DNA from 4 places in the Sphingobium cupriresistens LL01 genome. Region 1 is predicted to be linked to each of the others. Evidence: predicted binding sites of a transcription regulator. Region 1 holds the regulator's gene; each other region holds the start of a gene.
What was found. Region 1 encodes LexA, which represses DNA repair genes until DNA is damaged. Its sites were predicted from a motif close to GTTCCNCNCTTGTTCT; they were not measured.
Positions count from the first base shown of each region.

Region 2: V473_RS21590 (DUF7146 domain-containing protein) is a predicted target of LexA. The motif match lies at 2,977-2,992, and genes of this name have one in related genera.
Region 3: V473_RS16305 (MmcB family DNA repair protein) is a predicted target of LexA. The motif match lies at 3,127-3,142, and genes of this name have one in related genera.
Region 4: recA (recombinase RecA) is a predicted target of LexA. The motif match lies at 1,658-1,673, and genes of this name have one in related genera.

Region 1 covers NZ_KQ130434.1:1,560,267-1,565,323, forward strand. Annotated here, with positions in the region: gene trpD (anthranilate phosphoribosyltransferase) at 1-742, shown strand, start outside; gene trpC (indole-3-glycerol phosphate synthase TrpC) at 739-1,530, shown strand; gene moaC (cyclic pyranopterin monophosphate synthase MoaC) at 1,527-2,000, shown strand; gene V473_RS07630 (molybdopterin molybdotransferase MoeA) at 1,997-3,178, shown strand; gene lexA (transcriptional repressor LexA) at 3,248-3,934, shown strand; gene V473_RS07640 (ComEC/Rec2 family competence protein) at 3,925-5,057, opposite strand, start outside.
Region 2 covers NZ_KQ130440.1:50,521-55,577, forward strand. Annotated here, with positions in the region: gene V473_RS21575 (hypothetical protein) at 1-137, shown strand, start outside; gene V473_RS21580 (replication initiator protein A) at 381-1,286, shown strand; gene V473_RS21585 (helix-turn-helix domain-containing protein) at 1,703-2,731, shown strand; gene V473_RS21590 (DUF7146 domain-containing protein) at 3,011-3,862, shown strand; gene V473_RS21595 (hypothetical protein) at 3,844-4,668, shown strand; gene V473_RS23225 (single-stranded DNA-binding protein) at 4,680-4,997, shown strand.
Region 3 covers NZ_KQ130435.1:658,936-663,992, forward strand. Annotated here, with positions in the region: gene dnaQ (DNA polymerase III subunit epsilon) at 1-120, shown strand, start outside; gene hpf (ribosome hibernation-promoting factor, HPF/YfiA family) at 209-805, shown strand; gene V473_RS16285 (PTS sugar transporter subunit IIA) at 928-1,395, shown strand; gene V473_RS16290 (PaaI family thioesterase) at 1,382-1,858, shown strand; gene V473_RS16295 (DUF1491 family protein) at 1,848-2,189, shown strand; gene V473_RS16300 (cell wall hydrolase) at 2,365-3,030, shown strand; gene V473_RS16305 (MmcB family DNA repair protein) at 3,154-3,648, shown strand; gene V473_RS16310 (ankyrin repeat domain-containing protein) at 3,823-4,437, opposite strand; gene V473_RS16315 (SCO family protein) at 4,476-5,057, shown strand, end outside.
Region 4 covers NZ_KQ130434.1:249,643-254,699, forward strand. Annotated here, with positions in the region: gene V473_RS01195 (hybrid sensor histidine kinase/response regulator) at 1-1,181, shown strand, start outside; gene V473_RS01200 (response regulator) at 1,267-1,623, shown strand; gene recA (recombinase RecA) at 1,747-2,820, shown strand; gene V473_RS01210 (transglutaminase-like domain-containing protein) at 3,201-3,980, shown strand; gene V473_RS01215 (hypothetical protein) at 4,057-4,515, shown strand; gene V473_RS01220 (translocation/assembly module TamB domain-containing protein) at 4,564-5,057, opposite strand, start outside.

The DNA.
Region 1 (5,057 bases):
CAATGTCTCCACAGCTGTCTCGCTCGTTGTCGCAGCATCGGGCGTGCCGGTCGCCAAACATGGCAATCGCGCCGCCTCTTCCAAGGCCGGCGCGGCCGACACGCTGGAGGCGCTGGGCCTGAACCTGGACCGGGCCGCCGCCACCGCCGAAGCGACGCTGGCCGACCTCGGCATCTGCTTCCTCTTCGCCCAGAATTACCATCCCGCGCTCAAACGGCTCGGCTCGATCCGCAAGGCGATCGGCGAACGCACCATCTTCAATCTGATGGGACCGCTCGCCAATCCGGCGAAGGTCCGTCGCCAACTCGTCGGCATCGCCCGCCCGGCCTATGTCCCCATCTATGCGCAGGCGCTCGCCGACCTGGGCGTCGACCACGCCATGATCATTTCGGGCGACGAAGGACTGGACGAACTCTCGCTCGCCGGGGGCAACGACATGGCGGAGGTGAAGGGCCATGACATCGTCGCCATGCACCGGCTGACCGCCGCCGACCTCGGCCTCTCCACTCAGCCGGTCGAGGCGATCCGCGGCGGCGACGCCGCCCATAACGCCGCGGCGCTGCGCGCCCTGCTGCAAGGCGAACCGGGCGCCTATCGCGACGCCGTGCTGCTGAACGCCGCCGCCGCCCTTGTCGTCGCCGACGCCGTCCCCAATCTGCGCGAAGGGGTGGAAGAAGCCGCCGAAACCATCGACCGCGGCCTTGCCAACGCGCTCCTCAATTGCTGGATTGCCTATACATGACCAACAAGCTGATCGAAATCTGCGATTTCAAGCGCGAGGATGTAGCCCGCCGCCGGGCCGCGACCACCGTGTCGGCGCTTCATGCCCGCGCGAGCGAACAGACGCCGCCGCGCGGTTTCCGCCAGGCGCTGGACGCTGCCGCGCGATCGGGCTTCGGCCTGATCGCGGAGATCAAGAAGGCCAGCCCGTCCAAAGGGCTGATCCGCGCCGACTTCGATCCGCCCGCCCATGCGCGGGCCTATGCGGCCGGTGGCGCCGCCTGCCTCTCCGTCCTGACCGACGAACCCTATTTTCAGGGTCATGACGATTATCTGATGGCCGCCCGGTCGGCCTGCGCAATCCCGGTGCTGCGTAAGGATTTCCTGGTCGATCCCTGGCAGGTGCTGGAAAGCCGCTCACTCGGCGCGGACGCCATCCTTATCATCGTCGCCGCGCTGGACGATGGCCAGATGCAGGAGATAGAGGAAGCCGCGCTCGGCCTTGGCATGGACGCCCTGGTCGAAGTGCATGACGAGGCCGAACTGGACCGCGCGCTGAAGCTCCGCTCGCGCCTGATCGGCGTCAACAACCGCGACCTGCGCGATTTCTCCGTCGATTTCGCACGCACCTACGAACTGGTGGGCAAGGCGCCCGAAGGCTGCACCTTCGTCGCTGAAAGCGGCCTGACTGGTCATGCCGATCTGGTCGCGATGGCCGACCATGGCGTGCGCTGCTTCCTGGTCGGTGAAACGCTGATGCGTCAGGCCGATGTGGAGGCGGCGACCCACAATCTGCTGACGGGCGCATGAGCGGCCTCACCCATCTGGACGAAGACGGCGCGGCCCGGATGGTCGATGTCGGGGCCAAGGCGGTCACGGCGCGCGAAGCCATCGCCTCCGGCCGGATCGCCATGAGCGCGACCGCCGCCAGAGCCATCGCCGACGGTCTGGTCAAGAAGGGCGACGTGTTGGCCGTGGCGCGAGTGGCTGGCATCATGGCGGCCAAGCGCACCGCCGACCTCATCCCGCTCTGCCACCCGATCGCGCTCAGCGCCGTGACGGTCGATTTCGACCTCGACGATGGCGGCGTCACCGTTACCGCCACCGCGCGCACCGCCGGCCAGACCGGCGTGGAGATGGAGGCGCTGACCGCGGCCTCTGTCGCGCTGCTGACCGTCTATGACATGGCCAAGGCGCTGGACAAGTCGATGATCATCGGCGGCGTCTGCCTGATCGCCAAAACCGGCGGCAAGTCGGGCGACTGGCGGCGCACGCCATGAGCCTGCTGCCGGTCGCTGAGGCGCAGGCGCGCCTGTTCGCTCTCGCCCCGCGACTGGCGACCGAAACCGTGCCGATCACCGCCGCCGCCGGACGCTGGCTGGCGCAGGATCTGGCGGCGCTGCGCGACCAGCCCTGGGCCGATCTGTCGGCGATGGACGGCTATGCCGTGCGCGCCGCCGAAGCACCCGGCCCCTGGCGCGTCACCAGCGAGAGCGCGGCCGGCGCGGCGGACCTTGCAGCCCTGGCGCCGGGCGAAGCGAGCCGCATCTTCACCGGCGCGCCGCTACCGCCGGGCGCCGACACCATATTGATCCAGGAAAATGCGACCCGCGACGGCGACTGGCTGACCGCCAGCGCCGATCCGCTACCCGCAGGTCGTCATGTCCGCACCGCCGCCTCCGACTTTGCGCAGGACGCCCTGCTGCTGGAGGCTGGCGGTCGCCTCGGCCCGGCTCAGGTCGCGCTCGCCGTGCTGGGTGGCCATGGCGTCGTGCCGGTCGGCGGTCGGCCGACGGTCGCGCTGCTGTCCACCGGCAATGAACTGGTGCCGCCCGGCGCCCCGACGCCGCCGGGTTTCCTGCCTTCCTCCAACGCGCCGATGCTTGCCGCCCTGCTCGCCGCCCTGCCCTGCGACGTCATCGACCTCGGCATCGTGCGGGACGACCTCGATGCGATGGTGGCCGCGATCGAACGGGCGCGCACGGCCGACATCATCGTGTCGACCGGCGGCGCCTCCGTCGGCGACCATGATTTGGTCCGTCCCGCTTTTGTGAAAGCAGGCGGCGCGCTCGATTTTTGGAAGATCAAAATGCGGCCGGGCAAGCCGCTGATGGCGGGGCGAATCGCCGATACGCTGTTCCTGGGCCTGCCGGGCAATCCCGTCTCCGCCTTCGTCACGGCCACGCTGTTCCTGTTGCCGCTGGTCCGTCATCTGGGCGGCGCACGCGATCCGCTGCCACCGACAAGCGACGCGCCGCTCGCCTCACCGCTGCCCGCCACCGGCGATCGTGACGATTATCTGCGCGCCTGGCGCGGACCGGGCGGCATCGTGTCGGTCACGTCACAGGACAGCGCGGCCACCGCCGCCATGGCGAAGGCCGACTGCCTGATCCTGCGCCCCGCCGGATCGCCGCCGGCGGCTCCCGGCGATCGGGTCTTGATTCTGCCGCTGCCCTGACATGTTCGGTGCTTGACTAACCTTCATCTGTTTCCTATGCGTTCCTCATACGTTCCACGGAGGATCGCAATGTTGACGCCCAAGCAGCAGGAATTGCTAAGCTTCATTCAGACCCGCTTGGACGAAGGCGGCGTGTCGCCTTCTTTCGAGGAAATGAAGGATGCGCTGGACCTGCGGTCCAAATCCGGCATTCACCGCCTCATCAACGCGCTGGAGGAGCGCGGCTTCATCCGTCGCCTGCCCAATCGCGCCCGCGCGCTGGAAGTGCTCAAGCTCCCCGATGCGATGCATCGCACGCCCGCGCCAGTGATCGCGCTCAAGCCCAAGGTTGCGCCGCCCGCCCAGCCGCCGATGATCCCCACCGCCGCCAATGACGTGATCGAAATCCCGCTGCACGGCCGGATCGCGGCCGGTGTGCCGATCGAGGCGATGGAAGGGCAGACGATGCTCTCCGTGCCCGCCGCGCTGCTCGGCGCGGGCGATCATTATGCGCTGGAAGTGTCGGGCGATTCGATGATGGAAGCCGGCATCCTCGACGGCGACTTCGCGTTGATCCAGCGCACCGACGTCGCCCGCGAAGGCCAGATCGTCGTCGCGCTGATCGACGAGGCGGAAGCGACGCTGAAATATTTCCGCCGCGAAGGCAGCCGCGTCCGGCTCGATCCGGCCAACCCGGCCTATGAGCCGCAGATATACGATCCGCGCCAGGTCCGCATCCAGGGCAAGCTCGCGGGGCTGCTGCGCCGCTACAATTGAGGCCTGTGTGATTGGGCCTTAAATGATTCAGGCTGGTCCCTCCACGTCCGGCGGGTCTGGCGGGCGACCCAGGGATGCGCGTCGCCCGCCCGATGGACGGTGTGAACTTCGCCCTTCGCCAGGATCATAGACAGCCCGCCGGTACGCGCGAGCGACCGGCGATCGACCTTCATCCAGCGCGGTCGGCACCAGCGCGGCAGGCCCCGATCGCTGACGACGATGTCCGCCGCCGCGCAATCGCCGGCGAAACTCGACCGATCGATCAGCACATTGCTGCGAGTAAAGAGCAGCCGCCAGTCGCGGCCCTTGCCATCCTTCATCCTCATGGCGCACATATCCTGCGAGCAGCGCGTCTCCGGCAGCGCCGCGATCGCCGCCAGTTCGCCGTCATAACCTGCACTTTCCGACAGCACGTCCCGCACATAATCCCCCGCCCGATCGCGCAATATCGCCATGCCCTTTCCCGTCCGCACGGCGACATGCCGCCCGTCGCCGGTAATCAGGATATCGGGCGGCGCGGCGGTAAAGGTGACCGCCACGCCGATCAGCACCGGCGCAAGTCCCAGCCATCGCCATCCCGTCCGCCATAACAGGCACCAGAGCAGTCCGACGATGGTGATGCCGAACAGCCCCATACCCATGGTCGGCGCGAGCAATGTGGCCATAGGACTCGCCGCCACGCCATGAGCCAGCAGCAGCAACAGGTTCAGCGCCTGCTGCGTCAACCACCAGAACGGCGCGCCCAACCCTACGACATCCAGCACGAGCGCCAGCGCCTCCAGCGGCATGACGACGAAAGTGGTGAGCGGGATCGCGATCAGATTGGCGAAGGCGCCGAGCAGGCCCGCCTTGTGAAAATGGAACAGCGCGATCGGCATCAGCACCAGTTCGACGGCGATCCCGGTCGCCAGCGTGACGACCAGCAAGCGACCCGTCTTGCGAATCACGCCCTCGTCCCTGACGGCGGCAAAGGCGCGAAAGCGCGGATGTTCGGCCAGCGCCACCAGCGCCGTCACCGCCGCGAAACTCATCTGGAAACTCGGCCCGACCAGCGCTTCGGGCCACAGCAGCAGCACGACCAGCGCCCCGGTCGCCACCAGTCGCAATGTCACCGCATCCCGAC
Region 2 (5,057 bases), on a different contig from region 1:
CGCGCGAGCATCATGCCTTCCTTGAAGCCATCGCACATCGAAATCGTGGCATCCCGCTTGGAGCCGCGCTTGAAACTGTTGGTGCCTACGTCAAGGATTTGACGCCGGCACCCGTGCAATTGCCACTGATTGAATAAGGGTATGCGGTTAGCCGATAAATCAAGTCCGGCACGAGGCCCGGCATTGAGGTGGCAATCAGGTGTGTTGGGCGAAGCGAATGAGTTTATCCGCGAAAGCACGAATCCATGCTCATTGGACAGCCACAACGATAGCCCCTCCACTGGTTCGCCATGCATCCTCGTGCTTTCCCGGATCAATCCGCGACGCTGGATTCGTGCTTTTGCGGATCAATGCAAGGTGGGCAATGATGGAAAGGCGTCATGGGCGCCATGATGGGGACAAGGCCGATGCCACAAAACCAAGCTGACCTTTTCTCGCTCGATAGCCCTCTCATGAGTGAGGTGCGTGGCGAGCGATCCTTGATGGCGTTCCCGTTCTTCGCGCTCAGCAAAGGCAAATGGACAAAAACGCTCTCTTACAAAACCGATACAGTCTCCATCGAGATCGTGCCGACGGCAAAGGGCGTTGCGACGATCTATGACAAGGAGATCGTACTTTATATCGCAAGTCTCATGGTCGCAAAGCTTGAGGCTGGAGAAGAAGTCTCCCAAGACTTCTATTTCACGGCCCATGATTTGTTTTGTGTCACAGGCAATAATCCATCAGCGCGGTCCTATACTCGCCTCTCACAGGCGCTGGAACGGCTACAGGGTACGCAGATAAAGACCGACATCGAAGCTGGCGGCGAAGGCGAAGAGGGCTATTTCTCGTGGTTGTCCGAGGCAAAGCTATATTACACCAAGAATGGCGAACGCCCTGGGGTAAAGCGGCTCAAGGCGGTCAGGGTCCGGTTATGCGATTGGCTCTTCCGAGCTATCCTGCGCGATAGGCAGGTGCTGGACTATGCGCCCGCTTATTTCAGGCTTGGGCCAGTCGAGCGCCGTCTATATGAAATAGCTCGATCCGCATGCGTCGATGGACCATATGAATTGAGCTTGGACGATTTGCGTCTCCAACTTGGCTATCAAAACTCCCTTGCCCATTTTCGCCATGCTTTGAAGGCGATATTGGAAGCCGATGCTATTCCAGACTACCGGGTAATACTGTTTGATGCTCCGCCTAGCGGCGCAAAATTACCGCCTCGACCCGGCAGAAAGACCGGATACTGTCAGGTCTTGATCGAACCGAAAGCAATGAAGCTCGTCGGCTCGTCCGCGCTTGCTTGATTCGGTTAGGGCGTGGGGTAATGGCGCCATTGATCCGCGAAAGCACGAAGCCGATCCGCCCATTGATCCGCGAAAGCACGAATCCTGAGGCATTTAATCCGGGATAGCACGAACGAATTTTGGCTTTGATCCGAGATAGCACGAACCGCTAGCGCTTCCGCCACGGGCTTAAATTCTGCAAATTCGCATGGTCGGCAATTCGCCGACGATGACCGAGCAGGAAGCCGCTGTGACCACATAAACGAATGCCCGGCACGAAGGCCGGGCACCCTGGAACATTATGAGCGATGCTTGGCGGCATCGACCGGGTCCATACATACCCTTCTCATACCTGTTCCTGAGCTTCGGTTCAAGGGAGCGCGCTTCGCGCCATGCTCTAGTTTTGCCTGCGAACGGTCTTCCACCTGGGAGGACGAATGATGTTTCTTGCCTTGGAAACAAGCCTTGCTGACGTGCCGACAGGCGCAGTCGCGGAGCTGCGCGCTTTCGGCATTGTTGACGCGGACATTGCCGCAGCGTTCGAGCTTCAACAGAAGCAACGATCATGCGGCGTGCCCGTTCTACCCCTGGCCGTCATCTGCGGCGTGCGTCCGCTCGAACGCGGCATAAAGACCGGTCTTAGTCACACCGCCTCGCGCCTCATCGGCACCAAACCCCGCGTTCGGACAAGTAGGGGTGGTACGCACGTCACAGGGCGGCCCGTATGGGCGAACAGCGTCAGGACCGGCGATGCGGCCGAGGCCGAATTTGTCCGGCCCGTCTCATTCGATCAACTCAAAGAGCTTCGCCGCGCCATCCATCTGATGTTCGAGCGCGCGCGAGATCTAGCCGCCGAGGCAAGGCAGGGTGGCGAGCTGACGCCCGAACAACATAAGCTGACACTCTTCACCCGGTCTTGCCGAGATATGCTCCTCAAGATCGTGGACGAACTGCGCTATCGCAAAGGCTGGTGCGTGCCCTCTTATGAGACGCTCATGCGCTGGACGCGGCTTGGCCGACGCACCGTGAAATACTCGCTCGACCGGCTGCGCGAGTTGGGCTTACTCGAATGGATCAGACGGTACGACTACACCCGCGACAGCCAGCACGGGGCGCGATCCGAACAGACCTCCAATCTCTACCGCTGCCATGTCCCTCAGTGGATCGGTAAGATGATCGGGCTTTTTTCCCCCGTCCCCGAGGATGAGACGCAGCGCCGGGCTGACAGCTTGGAGCAACACGCGGATATGCTCGCATCGGTCGGGGCGATCGAGCGCCGCCGCCTTATGCCCGACGACCCAGCCCAGCGGGCGGCACTGATCCTGGCCGCCGAGCGCTCTGCTGCCCGGCAAGCCTCAGATGCGTATCCCCGTGGGTGCAATAACGGCACTGCTCCTCATACAGTTTTATATTCTATCTCTACGGAGAAGCGGAGTTGCCCTAGTCGGGCAACGATTCAGCCCTGACGGGCATCGAGGCGGCACGGTAACGGCTTCGCTTTCACCCTCAACGCCAAATCAAAGGGCAGGACCGTCGGCTACGCCGCCGGAATGCCCCCCAGGTGGAGCAGGCGGCTATGACAGCTTCATATTACTCCCCGTCGCGCTTGCTGCCCGCTTTGAATGGCCTCAGCGTCAATATGCGGCTCCATTTGCAGGGAATGCGATCCAACTTTTCAAAGCCTAAAGCGATAAGTCGGCGGGTTAGCGATTGTCCGCTTTTGTTCAATACGCTATTACCGGACTATGAAACTGACGCCGACCGCCGCTGCTAAAGAAGCTGTGAAACGCCTCAACGGAACGTGGCACGGGTCTTACGGCAAGGCGCGTTGCCCGGCCCATGAGGATCGCAGCCCGTCGCTTTCCGTCACACCTGGGAAAGACGTGGTGTTGTTCCACTGTTTCGCCGGTTGCAACCAGGCCGAGATAATGGCTGCGCTATCCCGGCATGGCGGATATGTCCGCCCTACAGAACGCGACACTACGCCGCCTGTTGCCCGCGACCTCGCACCGCTGGCGCGCGAGCTATGGAGCAAGGCGTTGCCGATCGCCGGCACCCCTGCCCAACTCTATCTTGAAATGCGCAAAATCGGCCATTCGACAATTGGCCGATATGAGCCTGCATCGCTTGTCTACGAAGAAGGCAAAAAGCTGCGCCTGCCGGCGCTGCTCTTGCCAATCACCGAGCGCCGCCAAGTCATCGCTCTCAAGCGCATCTTCGTGGACCGGGCAGGAAATAAGAACAGCAGTTTGGTTGAACCCAAACGCACCCTCGCTCTACCGCGCGGCGGCTCAATTCAGATCGGCCGCATCGAGGCCGACCATCTGAATCTGGCCGAGGGCTTTGAAGATGCCGAGTCCGTCATACGCATGTTCGGTTTGACGGGGTGCTGGTCTGCGAACGGCATCGAGCAATATGCCCACCTCGTAATCCCCGATCATGTCCGCACGATCACAGTCTATTCCCAGCACGGATCAGCCGCGACCCGTGGCCTCGCCAAAGGCGAGGCAAACCTGACCGCAAACGGGCGCCGTCTATCCGTCGAATTGCCGCCTATCGGCGGCGATTGGAATGACGCATGGCGAGCCGCCGCGTGAAAGCTCAGATAAGTATTTTGCTCGCAGGGGCCGTCATTCTTGGCGCGGTTTTCGTGCAATCTCACCCTGATTTTGTCGCGCATCCTCCCCGTAGCTCGCGCGAGGCGTGCGGCCAGTTCTTCGATCCGGCGAATTGTCAGGCAGCGGCGACCTTCGCCGCAATCAATGCAAAACAGCCGATCCGCCAGATCGTCGTGCCCTCGATCCCCGACCCAGCTCGCACACCTGGCGCGATCAATCCCGCGATCAACCAAGACAATATCACCGCTACCATCTGCAAAGGCGAGTACCAGGCCGAAAAGTCGCCGCGGCCTTCGTGGAAGGCCGCGGCGACCCGCCGCCTTGTTGAAAGTCTCTATCCCGGCGAAAATCCCGACGATTTTTCACTCGACTATCTGGTGCCAATCTCACTCGGCGGGGCGGTGGCCGATCCGCGAAATCTATGGTTGCAGACGTGGACCGGGCCTAACCGCGAGCTGAAAGACCATCTCGAAATGCTTCTGACGAAGATGGTCTGCAACCGCCAGATTGCGCTTTCGGTCGCGCAGCAGCGGATCGCTGGCGATTGGCGCGACACGTATCAGCGCGCGATGACGCCGAAAAATCTCGCTCAGTATCAAATGCCTTTGAAATGGGCCGTGTCGCCCGAGCAGTTTCCCCCGTTCACTTCCCCTAATGTCGGCCAGATCGAGGGGCAACGTGCCCAGGTCGAAGGGGAACCGCTGATCTTGCAAGCCGAACTGGTTGACCCGGAGCCATACGAGGTGCCGGCGATCCCGACCGAGCCACTTTACCCGCAACAGTAGGAGTGCTGGAAATGCCAAGGAATATCGCTGAATTTCGTATTATTGGACAGGTTGGCGGCATTGATGAGAAGGAAAAGGTCACGTTCGTCAATGTTGCATCGAATTATAATCGGCAGGTTGACGGTGAATGGCAGGAAGAGGTTCATTGGAACCGGGTGACTTGCTTTGGAAAGTGCGCTGAATATGCCCAAAACTCCGCAAAAGGTGACATGGTTCATGTAACGGGACGGGTAAAGCAGACCTCATATGATCGTGATGGACAGACAATTTATAACACTGATCTAGTTGCTGATTCATATTCCGTTCTTGTTCGGAAAGATGCTGGGTAACATGGAGCTGGGGGCGGCCTTCGGCACGGCTCTATCTCCGCTCCGCTCCGACCGAACCCG
Region 3 (5,057 bases), on a different contig from region 1:
GGCGCCGTGGTTCGCCCTGTTCGTCCTGCGCGCGTCTTCACAGCCAGCGCGCAGGAGCTGGAGCGGCATGCGGCGTTCATCGCGACGCTCACCAAGCCGCTCTGGCTGGAGGAGGCCTGAGGCAAGCCGGTCGTTGACCGGTCCCCCCATGTCTCCAGACCAACCGGGTCGCCTTCCTGGCGGCCTGGCAAGAACAAGGAGAAGGCATATGGACATTCGCATTTCCGGGCATCAGGTCGAAACGGGTGAGGCGCTCAAAAGCCATGTCACCGACCGTTTGGAGGCGATGGCCGAGAAATATTTCTCCCGCACGATTTCGGCCCATGTCACTTTTCGCAAGGCGCCCCATGGCGCGTTCCACTGCGACATCGTGTGCCATGTCATGACCGGCCTGATCCTGAAAGGCGCCGGCGAAGCGCAGGAGGCGCATCCATCCTTCGATCAGGCGTGCGAGCGTATCGAGAAACAGCTGCGCCGCTACATGCGCCGCCTCAAGGACCGCAGCAGCCAGGCCGCCGCCGCAGAAGCGCAGCGGACCAACGGCTATAGCGTCGATGACATCGATGGCGCTGGCTACACCATCTTCGCGAGCACTATGGAGGATGAGGAAGACGCCGCCGATGCGCCGCTGATCGTGGCGGAAACCCGCGTCGACATCCCCGAAGCGAGCGTGTCGGACGCGGTGATGATGCTGGACCTGCGCAACACCAATGCGCTGCTGTTTCTCAACGCCGGCACATCGGCCTATAATATGGTCTATCGTCGGCATGACGGCACCATAGGTTGGGTCGAACCACGCGGTTGATCCTGCGCCCGGCCCCGGCCGCCTGTTGACCTGATGGTGCGGGCGGCTTATGGGGCCGGGCTTTCATTGTCCGAGGAAAGCGCGAAGACTGTGCCGCGCGGCTCGGCCGTTTCGGATTGACCATGGTTCACTTCAACGACATCGTTTCGGCCGACGCGCTCGCCACGGGCCTGTCGGCGAACGGCAAGAAGCAATTATTTCAGAAGATCGCGGGGCTTGCCGCCTGCGCCTATGATCTGGACGCGGACGAGGTGGGTGACGCCCTGTTCGAGCGCGAACGGCTGGGGTCCACGGGCTTTGGCGGCGGCGTCGCCATTCCCCATGCCAAGATCGCAGGCCTGTCCAAAATGTGCGGCGTGGTCGTGCTGCTCGACCCGGCGGTGCCGTTCGACGCGGTGGACGAAGCGCCGGTGGATGTCGTCTTCGCCCTGCTGTCGCCGGTCGATAGCGGCGCAGAACATCTGAAGACGCTGGCGCGCGTGTCGCGCTATTTGCGCGATGAGGGTCAGGTGACCCGGTTGCGCGGCGCACAGTCGACCGGCGCGCTCCACGCGCTGCTGGCGGGCGGCGAGGCGCGTGACGCTGCCTGAGACGACGCCCGGCGCCGGCGCGAGCGGCGAAACCGCGCATTTCCGCGCGTTGGAGAATCTCTACCGTTCCGCGCCGATCAACCGGCTGTTCCGGTCGGACCTGACGATCAGCGAGCCGGGCCGGTCGGTGATCGACTTCGACGTCGATGAAAGCCAGTTTCATGCTGCGGGCGCGGTGCATGGCACCGTCTATTTCAAGATGCTGGATGATGCGGCCTTCTACGCCGCCAACAGCCTGGTCAGCGACCGTTTCCTGCTGACCACCGCCTTCAACCTGCTCTTCACCCGTCCGATCGCGCCGGGCCGGATTCGCGCCGAGGGTCGCTGGATCAGCGGCAAGCGACGGGTCTATGTCGCCGAAGCAAGCCTGATCGATTCCGACGGCGAAGAGGTCGGGCGTGGCACCGGCACCTTCATGCGATCGCAATTTTCGCTCTCTTCGCTGCCGGGCTATGGCCGCTGACGCCCGGCTGACCAGCGCGATGCTGGTGGGCGCGCTGCGGCGGCGGGTCGCGGCCGCCGGCGGTTTCGCCACGATCCTGGTCAAGGGCGACGTGATCAGCGGTGTGATTCTGGTCCAGACGCTTGAAAAAGGGCGGGAAACGGGTCTTTTCGAAAGGGTGTCGAACTTTGCCGGGGGTTATGCGTTAATGCGTTGTGGTCCTTCTATCGAAGAGGGGCCAGAGGCGCTCGCTCAATATGTAGCGCGCCGGCGCAAGTCGGACCCCGACCTGTGGATAATCGAACTCGACATCCCGGAAGCGGAACGGTTTGCCGTGGAAACACTCGGCTGATCGTTGACTCATCGCAATGGTTTGGGCAGAGGCCGCCCACGCCAACGCGCAGGTTGCCGAATTCGCCCATTGGGGGGCGGGGCCGGTAAACACGCAGACGGGGGGCGGCCGAACGTCATAAGAATATCGGTTGAAACGACGTTTCCGGCCAATAACCGCATGTTTTTGAGTGATAATGAGTTTTCGTCTGAAAGCTGCCATCGCCGCAGCCTTCGCCCTGTCCGCCGCTGCTGCGGTCACGGCGTCCGATATGTCGATCGCGGGCGAATCGATCGCCACGACCACCTCTCTCCCCCAGACGTTTCCGCAAACGTCCCCGACTGGCGCGCAATCCGCCGTCATTTTCGCCGCGCCGCGTGAAATTACGCAGCCGCTGGCATCGGCCGACAAGGCCGACCCCGAATTTTCTACCGATTCCGACGCGCAGGCGACCAGCCTCGCTGCTCTGGTCGACGCCCAAGGCGCGCCTGAGGAGCTGGACGGCGACATGCATTGCCTGGCCGGCGCGGTCTATTTCGAATCCAAGGGCGAAAGCCTGGAAGGTCAGCTGGCCGTCGCGCGCGTGATCATCAACCGGGCCAAGTCCGGCCGCTTCGCCGACAGCCTGTGCGGCGTCGTCTATCAACCCAGCCAGTTCAGCTTCGTGCGGGGCCATTCGATGCCGGCCGTGCGCGCCGACAGCCGTAGCTGGCGCGAAGCCGTCGCCATCGCCCAGATCGCGATGAACGACAGCTGGGACAGCCGCGCGGAAGGCGCGCTCTTCTTCCACGCCCGCCGCGTATCGCCGGGCTGGGGCAAGGCCAAGCTGGCGATGATCGACAATCATATCTTCTATCGTTGAGGATATGGCGGCGACGATCGGGCGTGGGAACGCGCCGGTTCGCGATGGCGAAATTTTCAAGGCCGGTTCGGTTCGTCCGAATCGGCCTTTTCATATGTTCCTGTCCTGTTCTATGGTGGCGCGATGAGTAGCGCCCCGATAGACGCCTGTTCGCCGCTGACCGACGGCACCGCCCTGGCGGTGGCGCGCGGCACGCTGCGACTCTTCTTCCGCCACGACATGAGCGGCATATTGGAAGTGCCGCTGCCCAATGGACGCCGCGCCGACATCATGGCGATCGACGGCGCGGGGCGGCTGACCATCGTAGAGATCAAGTGCAGCCGGGCGGACCTGTTGGGCGACATGAAATGGCCCGACTATTTCGACTATTGCGACCGCTTCTTCTGGGCGGTGCCGGCCGGGTTCGACCTTGCCCCGTTCGAGAGCGAGGCGCTGTGGCCGACGCGCACCGGCCTGATCGTCGCGGACCAATATGACGCCGAACTGGTGCGCCCGGCCCCGGTGGAGCCGCTGGCGGCCGCCCGGCGCAAGGCGGAGACGCTGCGCTTCGCCCGCCGCGCCGCCCGGCGGTTGACGGCGCTCAGCGACCCGGACCATGTTACGGAACTGGGCTGGTAGGGGGACGGCCATAGGCGACCAGAAGCGGACCTTGGCCGACCCTTGCAATCCGTTCGCCCTGAGCGAAGGCGAAGCATTTGGCCTCGCTCCGCTCGGCAGAGGGCTTCGACTTCGCTCAGCCTGAACGGATTTCCTATGTCCGCTTCCCGCCCAAACCCGCCTTACCCTACTTCCTCAAAACACCGGCCCCTGCACTGGTCCCTGGGGCGCGGCGGCGGGTTTGGCGGCGTCGAGCGCTTCGGTGAGGCCCGGCGTGCGGTCGTCGCGCTTGGCATAATCGCGCGCGGACATGCCGGCGAGGGTGTCGCGCTTTTCGGGGTTCGCGCCCTGCGCCACCAGCAGGCGGACAAGGCCGACGTCGCGCAGTTGCACCGCGCGGATCAGGGGGGTTTCGCCGCTGTCATTCACCTTGTCGACCTGCGCCTTGTAGGCGAGCAGCGTGCGCACGCCTTCCTCGAACCGACCCTGCACCGCATCCATCAGCGGGCTGTTGCCGTCATTGTCGGTCAGGTTGGGATTGGCGCCCTTCGACAACAGGAAGGTCAGCCAGGTTCCATCGCGCCGGGCGACGAGGATGTGCAGCGCATTTTCGCCGGTCGATACGTCGCGGCTGTTGATGACGGTGGAGCCGGGTTTCTGGAGCAGGTTGGTGACCTTCTCCCCATCCTTGTCCTTCACCGCCTTCAGAAAATTGTAATTGTCCGAAAATTGCGCCTGGGCGGGACCGGGAACCAGCAGCGCCAGCGCCAGCGAACCCAGCAATGCGGAAAAAAGCTTCGTCTTCATCATGCGCCCCGTTGCATTTGCAAATCGCGTCCTAGCAGGGCATGGCTGGCCATGCCATGAACAAAGACGTCGCCCCATCCATCCTGCCTTCCATCGCCCTGCCCTTCCTCGCCTTGCTGGCTGCCTGCAATATGGGTGCTGACGGGAATGCATCAAGCGGCGACAGCGAACAGGGCGAATTGATCGGCGCGCGGATCGGCGCGCCCTTCACACTGACCAACCAGGACGGCAAGCCGACCCGTTGGGACGATTATAAGGGCCAGTATCGACTGGTCTATTTCGGCTACACTTATTGCCCGGACGTCTGCCCGGTCGACCTGCAACGGATCATGCAGGGCTTTTCCAAGTTCGAGCAGGCCAGGCCGGCGCTGGCCGCGAAGGTGCAGCCGATGCTGATCAGCGTCGATCCGCAGCGCGATACGCCCGCGGTGCTCAAATCCTATGTCGCGGCCTTCCACCCGCGTCTGACCGGCCTGACCGGCACGAAGGAGCAGATCGCCAAGGTCGCCAAGGATTTCGTGGTGATCTACAATCCCGAAAAGTCCGATGGCGCGACCGACTATATGGTCAGCCACAGCCGCACCCCCTATCTGTTCGATAGCGACGGCAAGCCGGTGGCGCTG
Region 4 (5,057 bases), 1.3 Mb from region 1:
GCGAGGAATCCAAACTCAAGCGCCAGGTCGCCCAGGCGACCAAGATGCAGGCGATCGGTCAGCTCGCCGGCGGCGTCGCGCATGATTTCAACAATATCCTGACCGCGATCATCGGCCATTGCGACCTGATGCTGATGCGCCATACGCCGGGCGACAGCGACTATGACGATATCCAGCAGGTCAAGTCGAACAGCAATCGCGCGGCGGGCCTCACCCGCCAGTTGCTGGCCTTCTCGCGTCAGCAGACGTTGCGGCCGCAAATCTTGCAGCTGCCCGATATCGTCGCCGACGTGTCCAACCTGCTCAAACGCCTGCTCGGCGAAAATGTGAAGCTGGACGTGACCCATGGCCGCAATCTGGGCGCGATCCGCGCCGATCCGGGCCAGTTGGAGCAGGTGATCGTCAATCTGGCGGTCAACGCCCGCGACGCCATGCCCGAAGGCGGCACCGTCAATATCCAGACCTATGCCGTCCCTGCGATCAAGGTGCGCGAAATGCGCCAGCAGATTTTGCCGGCGGGCGATTATACCGCGCTGCGCGTGTCCGACACGGGTCTCGGCATCCCGCCCGACATATTGGCGAAGATCTTTGAACCGTTCTTCACCACCAAGGAACTGGGTAAGGGTACGGGGCTGGGCCTCTCCACTGTCTATGGCATCGTTAAGCAATCGGGCGGCTATATCTTCGCCGAATCCGAACTGGGCCGCGGTGCCAGCTTCGTCATCTACCTGCCGGTCTATGCCGGCGCCGACGCGCAGCAGCCGGCCCCGGTGAAGGCGCCCGCGCCCCGGCCCGAAACCTGGGGCACCGGCACCGTCCTGCTGGTGGAGGATGAGGATATGGTCCGCGCCGTCGCCGAACGCGCGCTGACGCGGCAGGGCTATAAGGTGCTGACCGCCAATGACGGCGAACAGGGGCTGGAGGCGCTGAACGGCCCGGAAAAGATCGACCTGCTCATCTCCGACGTCGTCATGCCCAATATGGACGGCCCCGCGATGGTCGCCCAGGCCCGCCGCGCCTATCCCGACCTGCCGGTGCTGTTCATGTCGGGCTATGCCGAGGAACAGCTGCGCAAATCAATCGACATCGCCAATGTCGCCTTCCTGCCAAAGCCTTTCTCGGTCAGCCAGTTGGCGGAGGCCGCACGCGACGCGCTGGCCATGCATCCGGCGCCAAAATGACCTTGCGCGGGATCAAGGTGAATATGCTGGGCAAGTGGGTGGTGATCGGTTAGCGAGTCGGCTGCATCAACGGGGATTACGCAGCATGTCGGACGGCAAGAGCATATTGATTGTCGAAGATGAAGCGATGATCGGCATGATGCTGGAGGATTATCTCGACGCGCTGGGTTATCGGCTGCACGCCGTTGCGGCCTCCGTCGACGAAGCCTGCGCCCATGCGCGCGAGGGCGGGTTCGACGCGGCGCTGGTGGACTGCAATCTCCAGGGTGAAAAAAGCTGGCCTGTGGCTGATATCCTGGTGGAGATGGACATTCCCTTCATCTTCGCGACCGGCGGCATGGCCGATGATCTGCCGCCCAGCCACGCCGATCGGCCGACCCTGGCCAAGCCTTTCACCATCGGGGCGGTCGAGCGTGCCTTGGGCAAGGTTTTGGGCGCATAAGCTTGGCTGGATTGCGGCGGGATAGGAAATTTCCGTTCCCCTCTTGTTCTTTAAGAACAAACAGGATACATCATCGTCCAGGCGTACGGAACCCATGCGTTCCGCTTGACAGAGGACTGGCCGATGACCGCAATGCTCTCACTCATCGATTCCAAGAAGAACGGGACAATGGACAGACAGAAAGCATTGGACGCGGCGCTCGCGCAGATCGACCGCGCCTTCGGCAAAGGCTCGGCCATGAAACTGGGCAGCCGCGAGAAGCTGGAGATCGAAGCGATCTCTACCGGCTCGCTCGGCCTCGACATTGCGCTCGGCATCGGCGGCCTGCCCAAGGGCCGCATCATCGAGATTTACGGCCCGGAAAGTTCGGGCAAGACTACGCTGGCGCTCCATGCCATCGCCGAAGCGCAGAAGGCGGGCGGGACCGCCGCCTTCGTGGACGCGGAACATGCGCTCGATCCGGGCTATGCCAAGAAGCTGGGCGTCGATATCGACGAACTGATCGTGTCGCAGCCCGATACCGGCGAACAGGCGCTGGAGATCGTCGATACGCTGGTGCGCTCCAACGCGATCGACATATTGGTGATCGACTCCGTCGCGGCGTTGGTGCCGCGCGCGGAAATCGAGGGTGAGATGGGCGACAGCCATGTCGGCCTACAGGCGCGCCTCATGTCCCAAGCGTTGCGCAAACTGACCGGCTCGATCTCGCGCTCCAAATGCATGGTGATCTTCATCAACCAGGTGCGCATGAAGATCGGCGTGATGTATGGCAACCCGGAAACCACGACCGGCGGCAACGCGCTCAAATTCTACGCCTCGGTCCGCCTCGACATCCGGCGCACCGGCCAGATCAAGGATCGCGACGATATCGTCGGCAACGCGACCCGCGTGAAAGTGGTCAAGAACAAGGTCGCCCCGCCCTTCAAGCAGGTCGAATTCGACATCATGTATGGCGAAGGCATCTCCAAGATCGGCGAAATTCTCGACCTTGGCGTCAAGGCCGGGATCGTGGAGAAGTCGGGCGCCTGGTTCTCCTACGACTCGATCCGCATCGGTCAGGGCCGTGAAAATTCCAAGACTTTCCTCAAGGAACATCCCGAACTGGCGGACAAGCTGGAAAACGCCATCCGCGGTAAGACCGAAGAAGTCGCCGAAAAGATGATCACCGGACCCGATGCGGAGGATGATGGCGAATAAGCCCTGAAACAACCCCGGCCGGATCAGCCGGGGCGCGGTTCACCGGCTCTCGCTCGCCTTGCGCATCACGCTCTGAAAAGGCCCGCCGCGTCCGCGCGCGACGGGCCTTTTACCGTGACCGCGCAGACGAAAGGGGGACGTGCCATCGCTTCCGTCATCTCCCGGCACATGAATTCCGTCCAGGCGGCGGAACATAAAGCGCAGGCAGGTTTTTCAGGCCAGGCCATCTGGCCACCGCCATATCAATCCACCAAGGCCGCCCCATTCTGCTTGTCCCATCCTGCGGCCGTTCAAGACTTCTTGCTAACGCCGTGCAGCCTCCCGATGCTGTCCCGGACGCGCCGATTCGACCCGTCCCCTCTCACACCGGAACCCATTCCATGCGCGTCGCCATTGAAGCGATCCTCGACTATGACTTTGCCGAACCGACCGACGTGCTGCTCGCGGTCGAGGCGGCCGGGCTGCCCGACCAGCGGGTCGTTTCCCAGTCGCACATCATCGACAATGCCGGGCCGCTGACCAACAAGGTAGGCGGCAGCGGCATCGGCCGCCGCACCTGGACCCGCACCGGCACCGGCCGGATGCTCAGCACCTATCGCGCCACGGTGGAGGTCGATCGCGCGCCAGTCGATATCGCCAACCTCTCCAAAAGCCCGCTGCCCAGCCTGCCCGAAGAGGTGCTGCCCTTCATCTGGCCCAGCCGCTATTGCGAGGCCGACCGTTTCGGCAGCTTCGTCAGCAGCCATTTCCCGGATATGGAGGGCGGCGCGCTGGTGCAGGCGCTGGTCGATTGGGTGCACGAGAATCTCGTCTATGTGCCGGGCAGTTCGGACATTACGACCACTGCGGCAGACACCTTCGTCGCCCAGCAGGGCGTCTGCCGCGATTTCGCCCATCTGACCGCCGCGCTGATCCGATCGCGCGACATTCCCGCCCGGCTGGTATCGGTCTATGCGCTGGGCCTTGATCCGCCGGACTTCCATGCGGTGGTCGAAGTCTGGCTCGACGGCGCCTGGCGCATCGTCGATTCTACCGGCCTCGCGCCGGTCGAAACCATGGTCCGCATCGCCGTCGGCCGCGACGCCACCGACATCGCTTTCATGACCGTCTTCGGCGGCGCGATGATGAACGCCCAGTCGATCACGGTAACGGCAGCATAGACCGTCCGCTCGCCTCGGCCATCGGGTTGAAAGGCGGTTATATATTTGAAAAAGATATGCCTGTTAGGGACCGGGCATGAGCAACGAACGCCAATTGACGGGCAACGCCGGCGTCCATCATGTCGCGCGCGAACTGTCGCGACATGGTTGGAACGTGATGCTCACCGTCCACAACGCCCGCGGGGCCGACCTCTACGCCGTCTCGCAATGTGAGCGGATCGTTCATCCCATTCAGGTAAAGGCCCATAGCGCCAGGCCCAACGATGTGCGCCTGGGGCTTCAGCCCGAAGCGATCGTTACGCCATGGTGGGTCTTAGTTGCGGACGCGCTATCGCGCAGCCCAACTTGCTATCTCCTGTCACTGGACGAAATCCGGCAACATATGGTGCGTGATCCGGGAACCCGCTCCGGCAAGCCGGAAGCGCAGCGCGCCTTCTGGTTCGATCGACGCTTCTACACGCCCGCCAGCGATCGCGAACTGCTCGATGCGCGTGAAGCATGGACAAGGCTGGGTGTCCCCCGGACGCTGACCTGATCAACGGCGACTGCCGTTTCACCTTGACGATCGTCCGTCGCGCTACGCTCAATAGTCCTTCGAATAGCGCAGGTTTGCCGACGACCCGGCATTGGTGCCGGTCTTCGACAACAGGCTCAGCGTTTTCGACAGCGCGATCTCCAACTGGGTGGCGGTGAAGCCCTTGGAGTCGGTGATGACCTCCACATAGATATTGTTGGAGATATGCTGGCCGACTGCGAGCGAGGTGCCGCGCCCGGTCGTGTCGTCGCCGCCAACGATGCCGATCCGGTCGATGCCCGACGCGCCCTGCAACTTGCCCATCGGGTTCAATCCGCCGCTGCCGCCACGCAAGCCGTTGAGCGCCGCCGCCAGTTGCACCGCCTGCATCGGCGAGAGGTTGGCGACATTGTCGCCGAACAATATGCGCGAGAGAATTTCGTCCTGCGGCAAGGTGGGCGTGGAGATGAAGGCTATGTCCGGCTGCTGCGCCGACCCCGTCACTTGGATGCCCGCGGTCACCGTGTCGATCCGGGTCTGCGCCTTGATCGCCAGGATGGGAT